One region of the Streptomyces sp. NPDC006372 genome, then DNA from elsewhere that is predicted to be linked to it. Evidence: riboswitches for the same ligand, from Rfam matches in the RefSeq annotation. Region 1 holds a riboswitch; the other holds the start of a gene.

Region 1 (7,597 bases):
CTGGTGGCGCCTGCGTGAGCGTCTGCCGGGTGGTGTGATCTCGCGGCTGCGGGCGGCCCGTGGTTGATCGCGCAGTGCCCCGTGCGCCTTGGGGCGACACTGAGCTCGGCGTTTGAACGTGCTGTCAGTGGTGCAGTGCACTATCGGTAGCGGGAGGTGGTGCTGGTGCGGGCCGCGTACGACTGTGACGTGCTGGTGATCGGCGGGGGGATCGTCGGGCTGTCGACGGCGTATGCGATCACACGCGCCGCACCAGGCACACGGGTCACCGTCCTGGAGAAGGAACCAGGCCCGGCCCGGCACCAGACCGGCCGCAACAGCGGCGTCATCCACAGCGGCATCTACTACCGCCCCGGCTCCCTGAAGGCCCGCTACGCGGTGCGGGGCGCCGCCGAGATGGTCAAGTTCTGCGCCGAGTACGGCATCCCGCACGCCGTCACCGGCAAGCTGATCGTCGCGACCGACCGTTCCGAGCTGCCCCGTCTGCACGCCCTCGTGCAGCGCGGCCGGGAGAACGGCATCCCGGTGCGCGAGCTGGGCCCGTCCCAGATCATGGAGTACGAGCCGGAGGTGCGGGGCCTGGCGGCGATACACGTCGGTACGACCGGCATCTGCGACTTCGTCGCCGTCGCGCGGCAGCTGGCCCACGGCTCGGGGGCGGAGATCCGCTACGGCGCGCGGGTCGTCCGCATCGACCGCCGGCCCGAGCGGGGGGTCGCCGTGCTCACGGCTTCCGGCGACGTCGTGCGGGGCCGGGTGCTGGTGAACTGCGCGGGGCTGTACTCCGACGAGATCGCCCGGCTGACCGGGGACGACCCGGACGTCCGGATCGTGCCGTTCCGCGGCGAGTACTACGAACTGGCCCGGCCGGAGCTCGTGCGGGGACTGGTGTATCCCGTGCCCGACCCGGCGTTCCCGTTCCTCGGGGTGCATCTCACCCGCGGGATCGACGGGGGTGTGCACGTCGGTCCCAACGCGGTGCCGGCGCTGGCTCGGGAGGGGTACGGGTGGGGCACGGTGCGGTGGGGGGAGCTGGGGGCGACGCTGACCTGGCCGGGCTCCTGGCGGATCGCCCGCCGGCACTGGCGGTACGGGGCCGGGGAGATGCGGCGGTCGCTGTCCAAGGGGGCGTTCGCGGAGGCGGTGCGGAGGTTGTTGCCCGGGGTGTCGGAGGGGGATCTGGTGCCTACCGGGGCGGGGGTGCGGGCGCAGGCGGTGTTGCGGGACGGGACGCTGGTGGATGACTTCTTGATCCGGGAGGGGGGGCGGACGGTGCATGTGCTCAATGCGCCGTCTCCTGCGGCTACGGCTTCTTTGCCGATCGGCAGGGAGGTGGCTCGGCGGGCGTTGGGGGTGCTGTGAGGCGTGGGGTGCTCGGGGTTGTTGCTGGGCGCGGGGGGTTGCGCAGCCCGGCGCTGCGGGGTACCGCCTGCGCCCACCCTCCCCCAAGCTCTCGGCTTCGCTCGAGCAGGGGGGACCCCCATCGCCCCAGCGGCACGACTGCCCGCAGCCAGGTGCATCACCGTAAAATCGGGGGCACTGTGTCTGACTCCGTTAATACCCCCGAAAGTTTTCCGTCCACCCCCGGCGGTGAGCACCCGCAGCACGTGCCCGGTGTGTCCGTTCGGCATACCCGGGTCAAGGGAGAGCCGCGTTTTCCCGATGGGCCGAAGGCCGACCCCGCCGGGTCGCACTTCGAGCGGCGGATCCGGAGTTTTCAGCCGCGGCGGAGTCGGGTGACCGCCGGGCAGGCCGACGCGCTCCAGCGGCTGTGGCCCAAGTGGGGCCTCGACATCGACGGCAGCCGGACCCTCGACCTCGCCGAACTGTTCGGCAACGACAACCCCGTCGTCCTGGAGATCGGCTTCGGCATGGGCGAGGCCACCGCCCGGATGGCCGCCGCCGACCCCGGCACCGACATCCTCGCCGTCGACGTCCACACCCCCGGCCAGGGCAACCTGCTCAATCTCGCCGACCGGGACGGCCTGTCCAACATCCGGGTCGGCAACGGCGACGCGATCATCCTGCTCCGCGAGATGCTCGCCCCGGACTCCCTCGACGGCCTCCGCGTCTTCTTCCCCGACCCGTGGCCCAAGAAGCGGCACCACAAGCGCAGGCTCATCCAGCCCGACTTCCTGAGCCTCGCCGCAAGCCGCATCAGGCCCGGCGGGATCATGCACTGCGCGACCGACTGGGAACCGTACGCCGAACAGATGCTCGAGGTACTCACGGCACACCCCGACTTCGAGAACACGCAGGCGGACGGAGGTTTCGCGCCGCGTCCCGACTTCCGCCCCCTGACCCGTTTCGAGGGCCAGGGACTGGACAAGGGACATGTCGTGAACGACCTCCTCTTCCGTCGCGTACAGCACGTGGAGCAACCCCCCGCCGGCGCCTGACCGCACCCGCACCGCATCTCCCGCCTGCGGACAGCGCCCATCCGTCGTTAGGGTCGAAGCCGTGGCCACCAGCCCCCCGTTCCCGTCGCACCCCGGCGGCCCCCTGCGGCACGCCCACTGGTGGCAGCGCACCTGGGTGCGCTACGGCGCCCTGACGACGCTCCTCGCGATCTCCGGCCTGGTGATCCTCGCCCTGGTCCGCGAGGAGACGGGCACGGAAGGCTTCCTGGTGGGGCTCGGACTGGCCACCCTCCCGGTCCCGCTGCTCATCGCCACGTTCCGGTGGCTGGACCGGGTCGAACCGGGCCCTTGGCGGAACCTGCTGTTCTGTTTCGCCTGGGGCGCCTGCGCGGCGGCGCTGATAGCGATCGTCGCCAACAGCTTCGCGACCAGATGGATAGCGACGGCGACCGCGGATCCCTCCAGCGCCGACACCCTCGGAGCGACCGTGATAGCGCCGGTGGTGGAGGAGACGGCCAAGGCGGCGGCCGTCCTGCTGGTCTTCCTCTTCCGGCGCCGCGACTTCACCGGGATCGTCGACGGGGTCGTGGTGGCCGGTGTCACCGCGACCGGCTTCGCGTTCACGGAGAACATCCTCTACCTGGGCATGGCCTTCGGCACCGACCAGCTCACCGGCCACAGCGGCATCGCTTCCGTCACGGCGGCGACCTTCTTCGTGCGCATCATCATGTCGCCGTTCGCGCACCCGCTCTTCACCGTCCTGACCGGCATCGGCTTCGGCATCGCCGCGCTCGCGGCGGACGGCCAGCACATCCGCCGGATCGCCTTCCCGCTCTCCGGGCTGCTGCTCGCGATGGGCATGCACGCGATGTGGAACGGCTCGTCCGCGTTCGGTGAGTACGGGTTCTTCGCGGTGTACGCGGCGTTCATGGTGCCCATCTTCGGGCTGCTGACGTGGCTGGTGGTCTGGACACGGCAGCGGGAGCTGCGGACCGTACAGACGGAACTGCCCGCGTACGCCGTGGCCGGGTGGCTGACCCCGGCGGAGCCGTACGCGCTCGGCTCGATGCGGGCCCGGCGGATCGCCCGCCAGTACGCCCGCCGCCACGCGGGGAAGGCGGCGGCACGGTCGGTGGCCCAGTACGAGGGATACGCGACGTCCCTGGCGTTCCTGCGGCACCGGGGCCGCCGGGGCCGCGCCGGCGGCGACTTCGCCGTCCGGGAACGGGAACTGCTCGACGAGCTGTGGCGGCGCCGGGAGGCCGCCCGCCCCGCGCTGGACCACGCGGCACGGATCACGGCCCCTCCGGTCCCGGTGACGGCACCGCCCTGGCCGGTGCACGGGGCGTACGGGTACGGCCACCCGATGCCGTACCCCGCGTACAACCCGTACCGGTCGTAGCCGGCAGGACGCGGAGTACGGCCCGGGGTTCGGGTCTCAGGCGGAAGCCTCGGTGAGCCGCCGCACCTCCCCCTCCGTCAGGGTCAGCTCCCCGACGCCCACCAGCGCGGGCAGCTGCTCCACCGTCCGCGCGGAGGCGATCGGCGCCGCCACCGTGGGCTGGGCGGCGAGCCAGGCCAGGGCGACCGTGGCGACGGGGGCGTCATGGGCCGCGGCGATCTCGTCGAGGGCGTCGAGGACACGCCGGCCCCGCTCGGTCTCCAGGTGCTTGGCGGCACCGCCCGCCCGCGCGCTCTCGACCGTCGTGCCGGGCCGGTACTTGCCCGTGAGGAAGCCGGACGCGAGCGCGTAGTAGGGGACGGCCGCGAGACCGGCCTGCTCGGCGAGGTCCTGGAGCTCACCCTCGTAGGTGTCGCGGGAGACCAGGTTGTAGTGCGGCTGGAGAGCCACGTACCGGGCGAGGCCCTCGCGGTCGGAGAACTCCAGGGACGCCCGCAGCCGCTCGGCGGAGATGTTGGAGGCGGCGATGTGCCGCACCTTGCCGACCTTCACGAGTTCGTCGAGCGCGCCGATGATCTCCTCGACCGGCACGTCGGGCTGGTCGAAGTGGGTGTAGTAGAGGTCGATGTAGTCGGTGCGCAGGCGCCGCAGGGAGGCGTCGGCGGCGGCCTTGATGTTGGCTGCGGACAGGCCCTGGAACTCGGGGTGCTGGCTGACCTTCGTGGCGACGACCACGTCGGAGCGGTTGCCGCGCGCCTCGAGCCACTTGCCGAGTATGGTCTCGGACTCGCCGCCCTGGTTGCCGTCGACCCACGCCGAGTAGACGTCGGCGCTGTCGACGAAGTTGCCGCCGGCGGCGGTATAGGCGTCGAGGACGGCGAAGGACCGGTCCTCGTCGGCGGTCCAGCCGAAGACGTTGCCGCCGAGGGCGAGCGGGAAGACCTCGAGGTCGGAGGAGCCGAGCTTGCGAAGAGAAGTCATGCTCCACGTCAACGGCCGTGACGGAGTGGCTCATTCCGCCGTGGACGCAAAAGTCTTGTAAACGAGAACCGGCGGTCCGGACGTCGGGGGGTCGTCGTCAGGACCGCCGGTGCTTCAACTGGCGTGCACCGCCCGGAAGGTGAGGCTCAGGAGACTCCAGGAGCGAGGCTCAGGGAGTGAGGCCCTTGCCCCGCAGCCACGCCATCGGGTCGATGCCGCTCGACGAACCACCGGAGTGGACCTCGAGGTGCAGGTGCGCGCCGGTGACGTTGCCGGTGGCGCCCACGCGGCCGATGACGTCGCCCGTGCTGACCTTCTGCCCGACGCTGACGCCGATGGACGACTGGTGGGCGTACCAGATCTCCGTGCCGTCATCGAGGGTCAGGACCGTCTTGTAGCCGTAGGAGCCGTTCCAGCCGGCCTCGGTGATGGTGCCGCTGTGCACCGCCTTGATCGGGGTACCCGTGGGCGCGGCGAAGTCCAGGCCCGTGTGGTAGCCGGAGGACCAGTAGGCGCCGGCCTGGCCGAAGGTGGAGGTGAGGGTGTACGAGGAGGTCGGCAGCGTGAACTGCTTGGCGAGGGCGGCGAGCCGCTCGGCCTCGGCCTTCTTCCGGGCCTCCTCCTCCGCCTTCTTCTTGGCTTCGGCGGCCTTGGCCTTGGCTTCCTGCTCCGCCTTGGCGGCGGCTTCCGCGGCCGCCTTCTCGGCGGCCTTCGCGGCGTCCTGTGCGGCCTTGGTCTCGATCTGCTCCTGCTGGCGCTCGACCTGGGCCATGATCCGGGCGCGCAGCGCCTCGCCCGCGCCGGAGCCGCCCTGGTCGGTGTCGGCGGACGCCGTGGCGAGGTCGCTGAGCGGGGTGGAGGAGCCTTCGGGGGTGTCGTCGTCCGAGATGAGGGAACCCACCGAGGGCAGGTCCGGCACGGAGATCGACACCGGCGGCTTGCCGGTCTGGGCGCTGGCGATGCCGCCCGCGCCCACGGCGGCTATGACGCCGACGCCCAGGACGGTGGAGCTGCGGGCGAGCCCTCCGCCGCGCTGCTTGGTGACGCGATGCCGGCCACGGACGGGACGGATGGACTCCGCGGTGGGGTTCCATTCCTGGAACGGGCCCTCGTCGGTGCGGTGACCGCCGAAGCCGAAGGTCTCGGTGTCGTGCTGGTCGCGCGGGGACGGGGCCGCGGGGGCAGGCCGGTTGGACGCCACGTGGGCGTACTCCTTTCCTTCCTTCTCGCCTACCGGGTTAGCTGACGGGTTCGGAGCAGGAAGGTCTCCTACGCGCGTATACCGACCGTGCTTCCACGGCGGCATCCGCCCGATTCACCCCAAGTGGTGGTTCCCCGGTTCCCTTTCGGGATTCGGCGCGTGCGCACGGAGCCGCCTTCTGTGACGGCTGGGACGACCGCGCTGCGTTATCGAACGTTAATGGAGGCGCGGTGGGTATTCCAGCGATTCCGCTTGATCATTAACCTTTTTCGCGCGGACTTACCTGGCATGACCGGCTTAAATCGGGCGAGTTGACCGCTCCGCAAGTGACTCACGGGTTTTGACGGAGCGTCAGTTGTACTGCGGAGCGGGGCGATTCACTCACTGTCCGTGAGGATGAGGGCCCGACATGAACCGAGGGCCGGAACCCTTTCGGATTCCGGCCCTCGGCCTTCAGTAGCGGGGACAGGATTTGAACCTGCGACCTCTGGGTTATGAGCCCAGCGAGCTACCGAGCTGCTCCACCCCGCGTCGTTGTGTCACCAGTGTACGCCATCAGCGGGACAGCTCGCACACACCCACCGGTTCAGCTCAGCAGGTGGCGGTTCGGAGCCTTCGCCGGTCCCTCGTACTCAGCAAGGACGACGACCTCCGCTCCCCCGTCCGCCAGGACGCCGCTGCCGTCGGCCCCCGCCACGAAAGTGTCCGGCTCGCGCCAGGCCGTGACGACCCGCCGTACGCCCGCGTCGAGGATCAGCCGGGCACAGGGCGCGGGCCGGGAGGCCCGGCGGGCGCAGGGTTCCAGGCTGCTGTAGACCGTCGCGCCGGCGAGCCTCGGGTCGGCCGGGTCGGTCTTCGCCAGGGCCGCCTCCTCCGCGTGCACGACCGGGTCGCCGCCCTCACGGGAGTGGCCCCGGGCCAGTTCCGTACCGTCGGCCGCGACCACCACCGCGCCGACACTGAACGCCGTGTCCGACGGTGGACACTGTGCGGCCAGTTCGCAGGCGAGGGCGAGCCAGCGGCGGTCGGCGGCGGTGGGGAGGGACCCGGTGCCCGGCTCGGTCGGCTCGTAGCGCATGAGGACCACGTCCTCGATCCGCCGGGTCTCCAGCAGCCGGAGCCGGCCGGACTGGTAGCCGCCCGGCCCGAAGAGGCGGGGGGCGGCGGGGTCGCCCACGAAGAGCGGGGCGAGGACCAGTTGGAGTTCGTCGGCGAGGCCCTGGGTGAGCAGCTGGGTGTGGATCAGGCCGCCGCCCTCGACCATGAGCCGGCGCACCCCTCGTTCGTCGTGCAGGTGGGTGAGGAGCCGCCGCCAGTCGAGGCCGGCGCCGAGGGGGACGACGTCGGCGGCGAGGCCGAGGGCACGGGCGCGTTCGGCGCCCTCGTCGGTGGTGTAGAGGACCTTCTCGCCGCCGGTGTGCCAGAACCGTGCCGCCGGGTCGAGGTCGCCGGTGCCGCTGACGGTGACCTTCAAGGGGTATTCCGGCAGGCCGGCCGCTGTGCGGGCGGCGCGCCGCACGGGTGAGTTGACCAGCAGACGGGGGTTGTCGGCACGGATGGTTCCCGCGCCGACCAGGATGGCGTCGACGGAGGCCCGGACCTCGTCGACCCGGTCGAAGTCGGCCGGGCTGGACAGGAGCAGGCGTTCGGGGC
Region 2 (7,597 bases), on a different contig from region 1:
GGCTCGATGGCCGACCTGGACGCGGCGACCCTGGAGGACGCGCGCGCGTTCTTCCGCACCTACTACGCGCCGAACAACGCCGTGCTCTCCGTGGTCGGCGACATCGACCCGGAGCAGACCCTGGCCTGGATCGAGAAGTACTTCGGTTCCATCCCGGGCCACGACGGCAAGCACCCGCCCCGGGACGGCTCGCTGCCGGAGACCATCGGCGAGCAGCTGCGCGAGGTCGTCGAGGAGGAGGTCCCGGCGCGCGCCCTGATGGCCGCCTACCGGCTGCCGCACGACGGCACGCGCGCGTGCGACGCGGCCGACCTGGCCCTCACGGTCCTCGGCGGCGGCGAGTCCTCCCGCCTGTACAACCGTCTCGTGCGGCGGGACCGTACGGCGGTGGCGGCCGGCTTCGGCCTGCTGCGGCTCGCCGGGGCGCCCTCCCTCGGGTGGCTGGACGTGAAGACGTCCGGTGACGTCGAGGTGCCGGTGATCGAGACCGCCATCGACGAGGAGCTCGCCCGGTTCGCCGAGGAGGGCCCGACGGCCGAGGAGATGGAGCGGGCCCAGGCCCAGTTGGAGCGCGAGTGGCTGGACCGGCTCGGCACCGTCGCCGGCCGCGCCGACGAACTGTGCCGGTACGCCGTGCTGTTCGGCGACCCGCAGCTCGCCCTGACCGCCGTGCAGCGCGTGCTGGAGGTGACGGCCGAGGAGGTCCAGGAGGTGGCCAAGGCCCGCCTGCGGCCCGACAACCGCGCGGTGCTCGTCTACGAGCCCGTCGCCGACGAGGCCGGCGACGCGGAGGCCGCCGAGGACGCCGGCACCACCGAGGACACCGCAGCCGCGGCCACCAACGAGAACGAGGAGGCGGCCAAGTGACCGAGCTCGCCACGATGGACTTCCACCCCCAGCCGCGGGAGGGCGAGGCCCGGCCGTGGGCCTTCCCCGCCCCCGAGCGCGGCACGCTCGCCAACGGCCTGACGGTGCTGCGCTGCCACCGCCCCGGCCAGCAGGTCGTCGCCGTGGAGGTGCTGCTGGACGCGCCCCTGGACGCGGAACCGGCCGGCCTCGACGGTGTGGCCACGATCATGGCGCGGGCCTTCTCCGAGGGCACCGACAAGCACTCCGCCGAGGAGTTCGCCGCCGAGCTGGAGCGCGCCGGTGCCACCCTCGACGCGCACGCCGACCACCCCGGTGTCCGGCTCAGCCTGGAGGTGCCGGCCTCCCGGCTCGCCAAGGGACTCGCCCTGGTCGCCGACGCCCTCAGGGCGCCCGCGTTCGCGGACAGCGAGGTCGAGCGGCTGGTCCGCAACCGCCTCGACGAGATCCCGCACGAGCTGGCCAACCCCTCCCGCCGCGCCGCCAAGGAGCTCTCCAAGGAGCTGTTCCCGGCCGGTTCGCGCATGTCGCGGCCCCGGCAGGGCACCGAGGAGACGGTCGCCGCGATCGACTCCGCGGCGGTCCGCGCCTTCTACGAGAAGCACGTCCGCCCCGCCACGGCCACCGCCGTGGTCGTCGGTGACCTCACCGGCATCGACCTCGACGCCCTGCTCGGCGACACGCTGGGCTCCTGGACCGGCTCCTCGGCGGAGCCGCGCCCGGTGCCGCCGGTGACCGCCGACGACACGGGCCGGGTCGTCATCGTGGACCGTCCGGGCGCCGTCCAGACCCAGCTGCTGATCGGCCGGATCGGCTCGGACCGGCACGACCGCGTGTGGCCCGCCCAGGTGCTCGGCACGTACTGCCTCGGCGGCACCCTCACCTCCCGTCTGGACCGTGTCCTGCGCGAGGAGAAGGGCTACACCTACGGCGTGCGGGCGTTCGCCCAGGTCCTCAGGTCCGCCCCGGACGGGACGGGTGCGGCGATGCTCGCCATCAGCGGCTCCGTGGACACGCCCAACACCGGGCCCGCCCTGGAGGACCTCTGGACGGTGCTGCGCACCCTCGCCGCCGAGGGGCTGACCGACGCCGAGCGGGACGTCGCCGTGCAGAACCTGGTCGGCGTGGCGCCGCTGAAGTACGAGACGGCGGCGGCCGTCGCGAGCACGCTGGCGGACCAGGTCGAGCAGCACCTGCCCGACGACTACCAGGCCGCGCTGTACCGGCAGCTCGCCGCGACCGGCACCGTGGAGGCCACCGCGGCGGCCGTCAGCGCATTCCCGGTGGACCGTCTGGTGACCGTCCTCGTGGGTGACGCGGCGCAGATCAAGGGCCCTGTGGAGGCCCTCGGCATCGGCGAAGTGACCGTCGTGGCCGCCGAGTAACGGCACCGCGCGCAGGGGCCCTGGTTGTCTTCAAAGGCACCAGGGCCCCTTTATGCCCGAATTGGTACGGGAGTTGCCCGTCTGCCCTGTGGGATGCGCTACAAAATCTTAGATCCGTTTGGGAATTGAAAGTGGTGCCGCTTAGCGTCGTCCGGGCTGTTCGTCAGGCAGTGCGCCGCACCCGCGGCACCGGACAGTCATCGCCGAGTCCCCGTACGGCGCGAGCCAGGGGAGCCGGGGACCCACCGCAGTCCCTGGGGTGAATCGGACGCCCGCGCGCACCGCGAGGGGGTCCGTAGGAGACCTTCCTGCTCCGAACCCGTCAGCTAACCCGGTAGGCGAGAGGGAAGGAAAGGATCAGCCACTTCATGGCGTTCACGCGCGCCACCGGGAAGCACCGGCGTCCCAGCAGGATCCAGCGCGGCACGGCCCGCGCGGCGGGAGTCGCGGCCCTCGCCACCACCGGCGTCATCGGCACCGTGGCCGCTCCGGCCTTCGCCGCCGAGCCCGCCGCCGAGCAGACCGGCCTCACCCCGGTCGTCACCCTCGGCGACACCGTGGCCCAGCAGATCGACGCCCAGGCCGCCGCCCAGAAGCAGGCCGCCGAAGAGGCCGCCGCCAAGAAGAAGGCCGAGGAGGCCGCGCGCGAGCGGGCCGCCGAAGCCGCCAAGAAGGCCAAGGAGGCGGCCGAGAAGGCCCGCGAGGCCAAGGAGCGCGCCGCCCGTGAGGCCGAGCGCAAGCGCCTCAACTCCTTCGTGCCCCCGATCTCCGGCTCGTACGTCTCCACCGGCTACAAGGCCAGCAGCGGCCTGTGGTCCTCCGGCAGCCACACCGGCATCGACTTCCACGCCGCCACCGGCACCTCCGTCCACGCCGTCGGCATGGGTGAGGTCGTCGAGGCCGGCTGGGGCGGCTCCTACGGCAACAACATCGTGATCAAGATGAACGACGGCACGTACACCCAGTACGGCCATCTGTCGTCCATCGGTGTCTCGGTCGGCCAGAAGGTCACCCCCGGCCAGCAGATCGGCCTGTCCGGCGCGACCGGCAACGTCACCGGCCCGCACCTGCACTTCGAGGCCCGGACGAGCCCCGAGTACGGCTCCGACATCGACCCCCTCGCCTACCTCCGCTCGCACGGCGTGAACGTCTAGGCGGCACACCGCTCCGCTTCCCGAAGCCCCGGCTCGCCGAGCCGGGGCTTTCGGCGTTTGTGACGTCCGCCTGTCCAAAAAATATCCATGGATTCCGGATAGCCGTCGGAAATTCCCGCTGATTGCAATAGAGTCACGGAACACACGTCACTCGTCGACGTTTCACGGGGATTAAGCGGAGGTCGGTCATGCGTATTCCCGCGCAGTCTGTGTGCACGGCCATCCGGGACGACATCGTCGCGGGTGTCCACGAGCGCGGCAGCCGGCTGACCGAGGAACTCCTCGCGCGCCGCTACGGCGTCTCGCGCGTGCCCGTCCGGGAGGCCCTGCGCACTTTGGAGGCCGAGGGCTTCGTGGTGACCCGACGGCACGCGGGGGCCTGTGTCGCCGAACCCAGCGAGCAGGAGGCCGCCGACCTGCTGGAGATGCGTACGCTGCTGGAGCCGCTCGGCGCCGCCCGTGCCGCCCAGCGCCGCACCGAGGCGCATCTGAAAGTCCTGCGCGGGCTGGTCCGGCTGGGCCAGGAGCGCGCCCGCCGGGGCAACAGCGACGACCTGCGCTCGCTGGGCGGCTGGTTCCACGAGACGCTCGCGCAGGCTTCCGGCAGCCCCGCCCTGACCTCGACGCTCACCCAGCTCCGCCACAAGATCGCCTGGATGTACGCGGTGGAGGCACCGGCCGGCCCCGTGGAGTCCTGGACCGAGCACGGCGCGATCGTCGACGCGGTGGCGCGCGGGGACAGCGAGCGCGCGCGGGCGGTCACGGCGCTGCACACCGAGCGTGCGACGGCCGCGCACCGCCTGCGATTCGGCTCCGCCGGGGAGCGTGCCGAGCGTGTGAGGAACTCGCAACATCCCGTAAACACGGCGAGCCCGCGGCATTAACACGGAAGCCGTATACAAAGAACGGGCATTTCTCGGGGGATTATTTGTGCTGCCCCAGGCAGGGAATTCGATAAAGGCGAAGGGCCCGCCCGATGAAATCGGACGGACCCTTCGGGGTGCGCCGGATCAGGCGCGAAAAATACTCAGACGGTCTCGGGCAGTTCCTCGAGACCCTCGGAGACCAGCTTCGCGAGCCGGTCCAGGGCGGCGTCGGCGCCCTCGGCGTCGGAGGCGAGGACGATCTCCTCGCCGCCCTGGGCACCGAGGCCGAGGACGGCCAGCATGGAGGCCGCGTTGACGGGGTTCCCGTCTGCCTTGGCGATCGTCACCGGGACGCCTGCGGCCGTGGCGGCTCGGACGAAGATGGAAGCGGGGCGGGCGTGGAGGCCCTCGGCCCAGCCGACGTTGACGCGGCGCTCAGCCATGTGTTGCTGCCCTTCGGTTTTCAGGGTTGTCTAGACCAGTTTCCCATATCGTGAAGCTGTGCCGGAGCGGCCCTGGGACCGCCCCGGGGTGCCGTCGGGTCGCGGCCTCGACCCGACTGACGCCCTCCACAGACTGCCTCGCGTCCACTGTCGGACGCTAGCCGTACTCTGGGGCCCATGCAGACCTCGCCGGACCGGCACGAGTATCCCGCCCACTGGGAAGCCGACGTGGTGCTGCGCGACGGTGGCACCGCGCGCATCCGGCCCATCACCGTCGATGACGCCGAGCGTCTGGTCAGCTTCTACGAGCAGGTCTCCGACGAGTCGAAGTACTACCGCTTCTTCGCGCCGTACCCTCGCCTGTCCGCCAAGGACGTCCACCGCTTCACGCACCACGACTTTGTGGACCGGGTGGGACTCGCGGCCACGGTCGGCGGCGAGTTCATCGCCACCGTACGCTACGACCGGATCGGTGCCGACGGAACACCCGCGTCCGCGCCGGCCGACGAGGCCGAGGTCGCCTTCCTGGTCCAGGACGCCCACCAGGGGCGCGGCGTCGCCTCCGCCCTCCTCGAACACATCGGCGCCGTCGCCCGGGAGCGCGGCATCCGCCGCTTCGCCGCCGAGGTGCTGCCCGCCAACACCAAGATGATCAAGGTGTTCACGGACGCCGGGTACACCCAGAAACGCAGCTTCGAGGACGGCGTCGTGCGGCTGGAGTTCGACCTCGAACCCACCGACCGCTCCCTCGCCGTGCAGTACGCGCGCGAACACCGCGCCGAGGCGCGCTCCGTGCAGCGGCTGCTCGCGCCCGGCTCGGTCGCCGTCATCGGCGCCGGGCGCACCCCGGGCGGCGTGGGCCGCAGCGTCCTCGACAACATCCGCGACGCCGGGTACCGCGGCCGCCTCCACGCCGTGAACAAGGCCCTGCCGGAAGGGCAGAAGGAGCTGGACGGAGTGCCCGCGTACCGCTCGGTGCGCGACATCGACGGCCCTGTCGACCTCGCGGTCGTCGCCGTACCGGCCGAGCACGTCCACGAGGTCGTGACCGAGTGCGGCGAACACGGCGTGCAGGGGCTCGTCGTGGTCTCCGCCGGGTACGCCGACAGCGGCACCGAGGGGCGCGAACGCCAGCGCGCCCTCGTGCGGCACGCGCGCACCTACGGCATGCGGATCATCGGGCCGAACGCCTTCGGCGTCATCAACACCTCCCCGCGGGTCCGGCTCAACGCCTCCCTCGCCCCCGAGACACCCCGCCCGGGCCGGATCGGCCTGTTCGCCCAGTCCGGCGCGATCGGCATCGCGCTGCTGTCCCGGCTGCACCGGCGCGGCGGCGGGGTCACGGGCGTGACCGGCGTCTCCACCTTCGTCTCCTCCGGCAACCGTGCCGACGTCTCCGGCAACGACCTCCTCCAGTACTGGTACGAGGACCCCGACACCGACGTCGTCCTCATGTACCTGGAGTCCATCGGCAACCCCCGCAAGTTCGCCCGGCTCGCCCGCCGGACGGCCGCGGCGAAACCGCTGGTCGTGGTCCAGGGCGCCCGGCACGGAGCCGCTCCCCAGGGGCACGCCGTGCGGACGACCCGGCTGCCGCACGCGATCGTCTCGGCGCTGCTGCGGCAGGCCGGCGTCATCCGGGTCGACACCATCACCGACCTGGTGGACGCGGGCCTGCTGCTCGCCCGCCAGCCCCTGCCCGACGGGCCCCGGGTGGCGATCCTCGGCAACTCCGAGTCGCTCGGCCTGCTCACGTACGACGCGTGCCTCGCCGAGGGGCTGCGGCCGCAGCCCCCGCTCGACCTGACCACGGCTGCCTCGGCGGCGGACTTCCACGCGGCCCTGTCACGGGCGCTGGCCGACGACTCCGCCGACGCCGTGGTCGTCACCGCCATACCGGCGGTGGGGGAGGGCTCGGTCGCGGACGCGGCCCTCGCCGAAGCACTGCGCTCGGCCGCGGCGGCGGCTCCGGCCAAGCCGGTCCTGGTCGTCCACGTGGAGCTCGGCGGCCTGGCCGAGGCCCTCTCGGCAGCGGCCAGCACGGCACCACAGACCGTGGCGGACAATCCGCCGCAGAACAGTCCCGACGCCCCCCGAGCCGCGTCCCACCCGGCGCCCGCCGAAGAACCCCCCGAGGGCACCCACCTCATCCCCGCCTACCCCGCCGCCGAACGCGCCGTCCGCGCCCTCGCCCAGGCCGTGACCTACGCGCAGTGGCGGCGCGACGCCGCGGACCCCGGCCGGGTGCCCGAGTACGAGGACATCGACGAGAAGGGCACCGCCACACTGATCGACGGGCTCCTCGCGCGCGGGAAGGGGTTCACACTCGGCACCGAAGAGACCTGCGACCTGCTCGGCCACTACGGCATCCACGTCCACCGAGCCCTGCCCGCCCCGACCCCCGACGCCGCCGCCGAGGCCGCGCGGGGCCTCGGCTACCCCGTGGCCCTCAAGGCCACCGCCCCGCACCTGCGCCACCGCGCCGACCTGGGAGGCGTACGCCTGGACCTGCTGGACGAGGACCAACTGCGCCGGGCCTACGCCGAGTTGACGGAGCAGTTCGGCGCGCCGGACGAACTGCGTCCGGTGGTGCAGCGGATGGCACCGCGCGGGGTGGACGTCGTCGTGCGGGCCGTGATCGACCCGGCGGCCGGAGCCGTGCTCTCCTTCGGGCTCGCCGGAGCCGCCTCCCAGCTGCTCGGGGACACGGCCCACCGGCTGATCCCGGTCACCGACAAGGAGGCGACCTCCCTGGTGCGGTCGATCCGCACGGCACCCCTGCTGTTCGGCTGGCGCGGCTCGGCACCGGCCGACACCCGCGCCCTGGAGGAACTGCTGCTGCGCGTGTCCCGGCTGGTCGACGACCATCCCGAGGTCGTCGC

Evidence for each region. A riboswitch is a leader RNA that binds a small molecule or an ion and turns the genes downstream of it on or off. The one in region 1 is predicted to bind cyclic di-AMP.
Region 2: linked by a shared signal. The riboswitch ahead of ABZ016_RS36415 (M23 family metallopeptidase) and the one ahead of ABZ016_RS40570 (M23 family metallopeptidase) in region 1 are both predicted to bind cyclic di-AMP.

The regions. Positions count from the first base shown of each region.
Region 1 is NZ_JBEXQJ010000055.1:16,726-24,322, forward strand. It holds gene ABZ016_RS40545 (MFS transporter) at 1-18, shown strand, start outside; gene lhgO (L-2-hydroxyglutarate oxidase) at 157-1,362, shown strand; gene trmB (tRNA (guanosine(46)-N7)-methyltransferase TrmB) at 1,542-2,399, shown strand; gene ABZ016_RS40560 (PrsW family intramembrane metalloprotease) at 2,461-3,762, shown strand; gene ABZ016_RS40565 (aldo/keto reductase) at 3,799-4,743, opposite strand; gene ABZ016_RS40570 (M23 family metallopeptidase) at 4,913-5,944, opposite strand; cyclic di-AMP (ydaO/yuaA leader) riboswitch at 5,956-6,112, opposite strand; tRNA gene ABZ016_RS40575 (tRNA-Met) at 6,402-6,475, opposite strand; gene ABZ016_RS40580 (dihydrofolate reductase family protein) at 6,531-7,597, opposite strand, start outside.
Region 2 is NZ_JBEXQJ010000038.1:65,092-72,688, forward strand. It holds gene ABZ016_RS36405 (pitrilysin family protein) at 1-867, shown strand, start outside; gene ABZ016_RS36410 (pitrilysin family protein) at 864-2,252, shown strand; cyclic di-AMP (ydaO/yuaA leader) riboswitch at 2,444-2,608, shown strand; gene ABZ016_RS36415 (M23 family metallopeptidase) at 2,621-3,406, shown strand; gene ABZ016_RS36420 (GntR family transcriptional regulator) at 3,595-4,290, shown strand; gene ABZ016_RS36425 (HPr family phosphocarrier protein) at 4,434-4,715, opposite strand; gene ABZ016_RS36430 (GNAT family N-acetyltransferase) at 4,893-7,597, shown strand, end outside.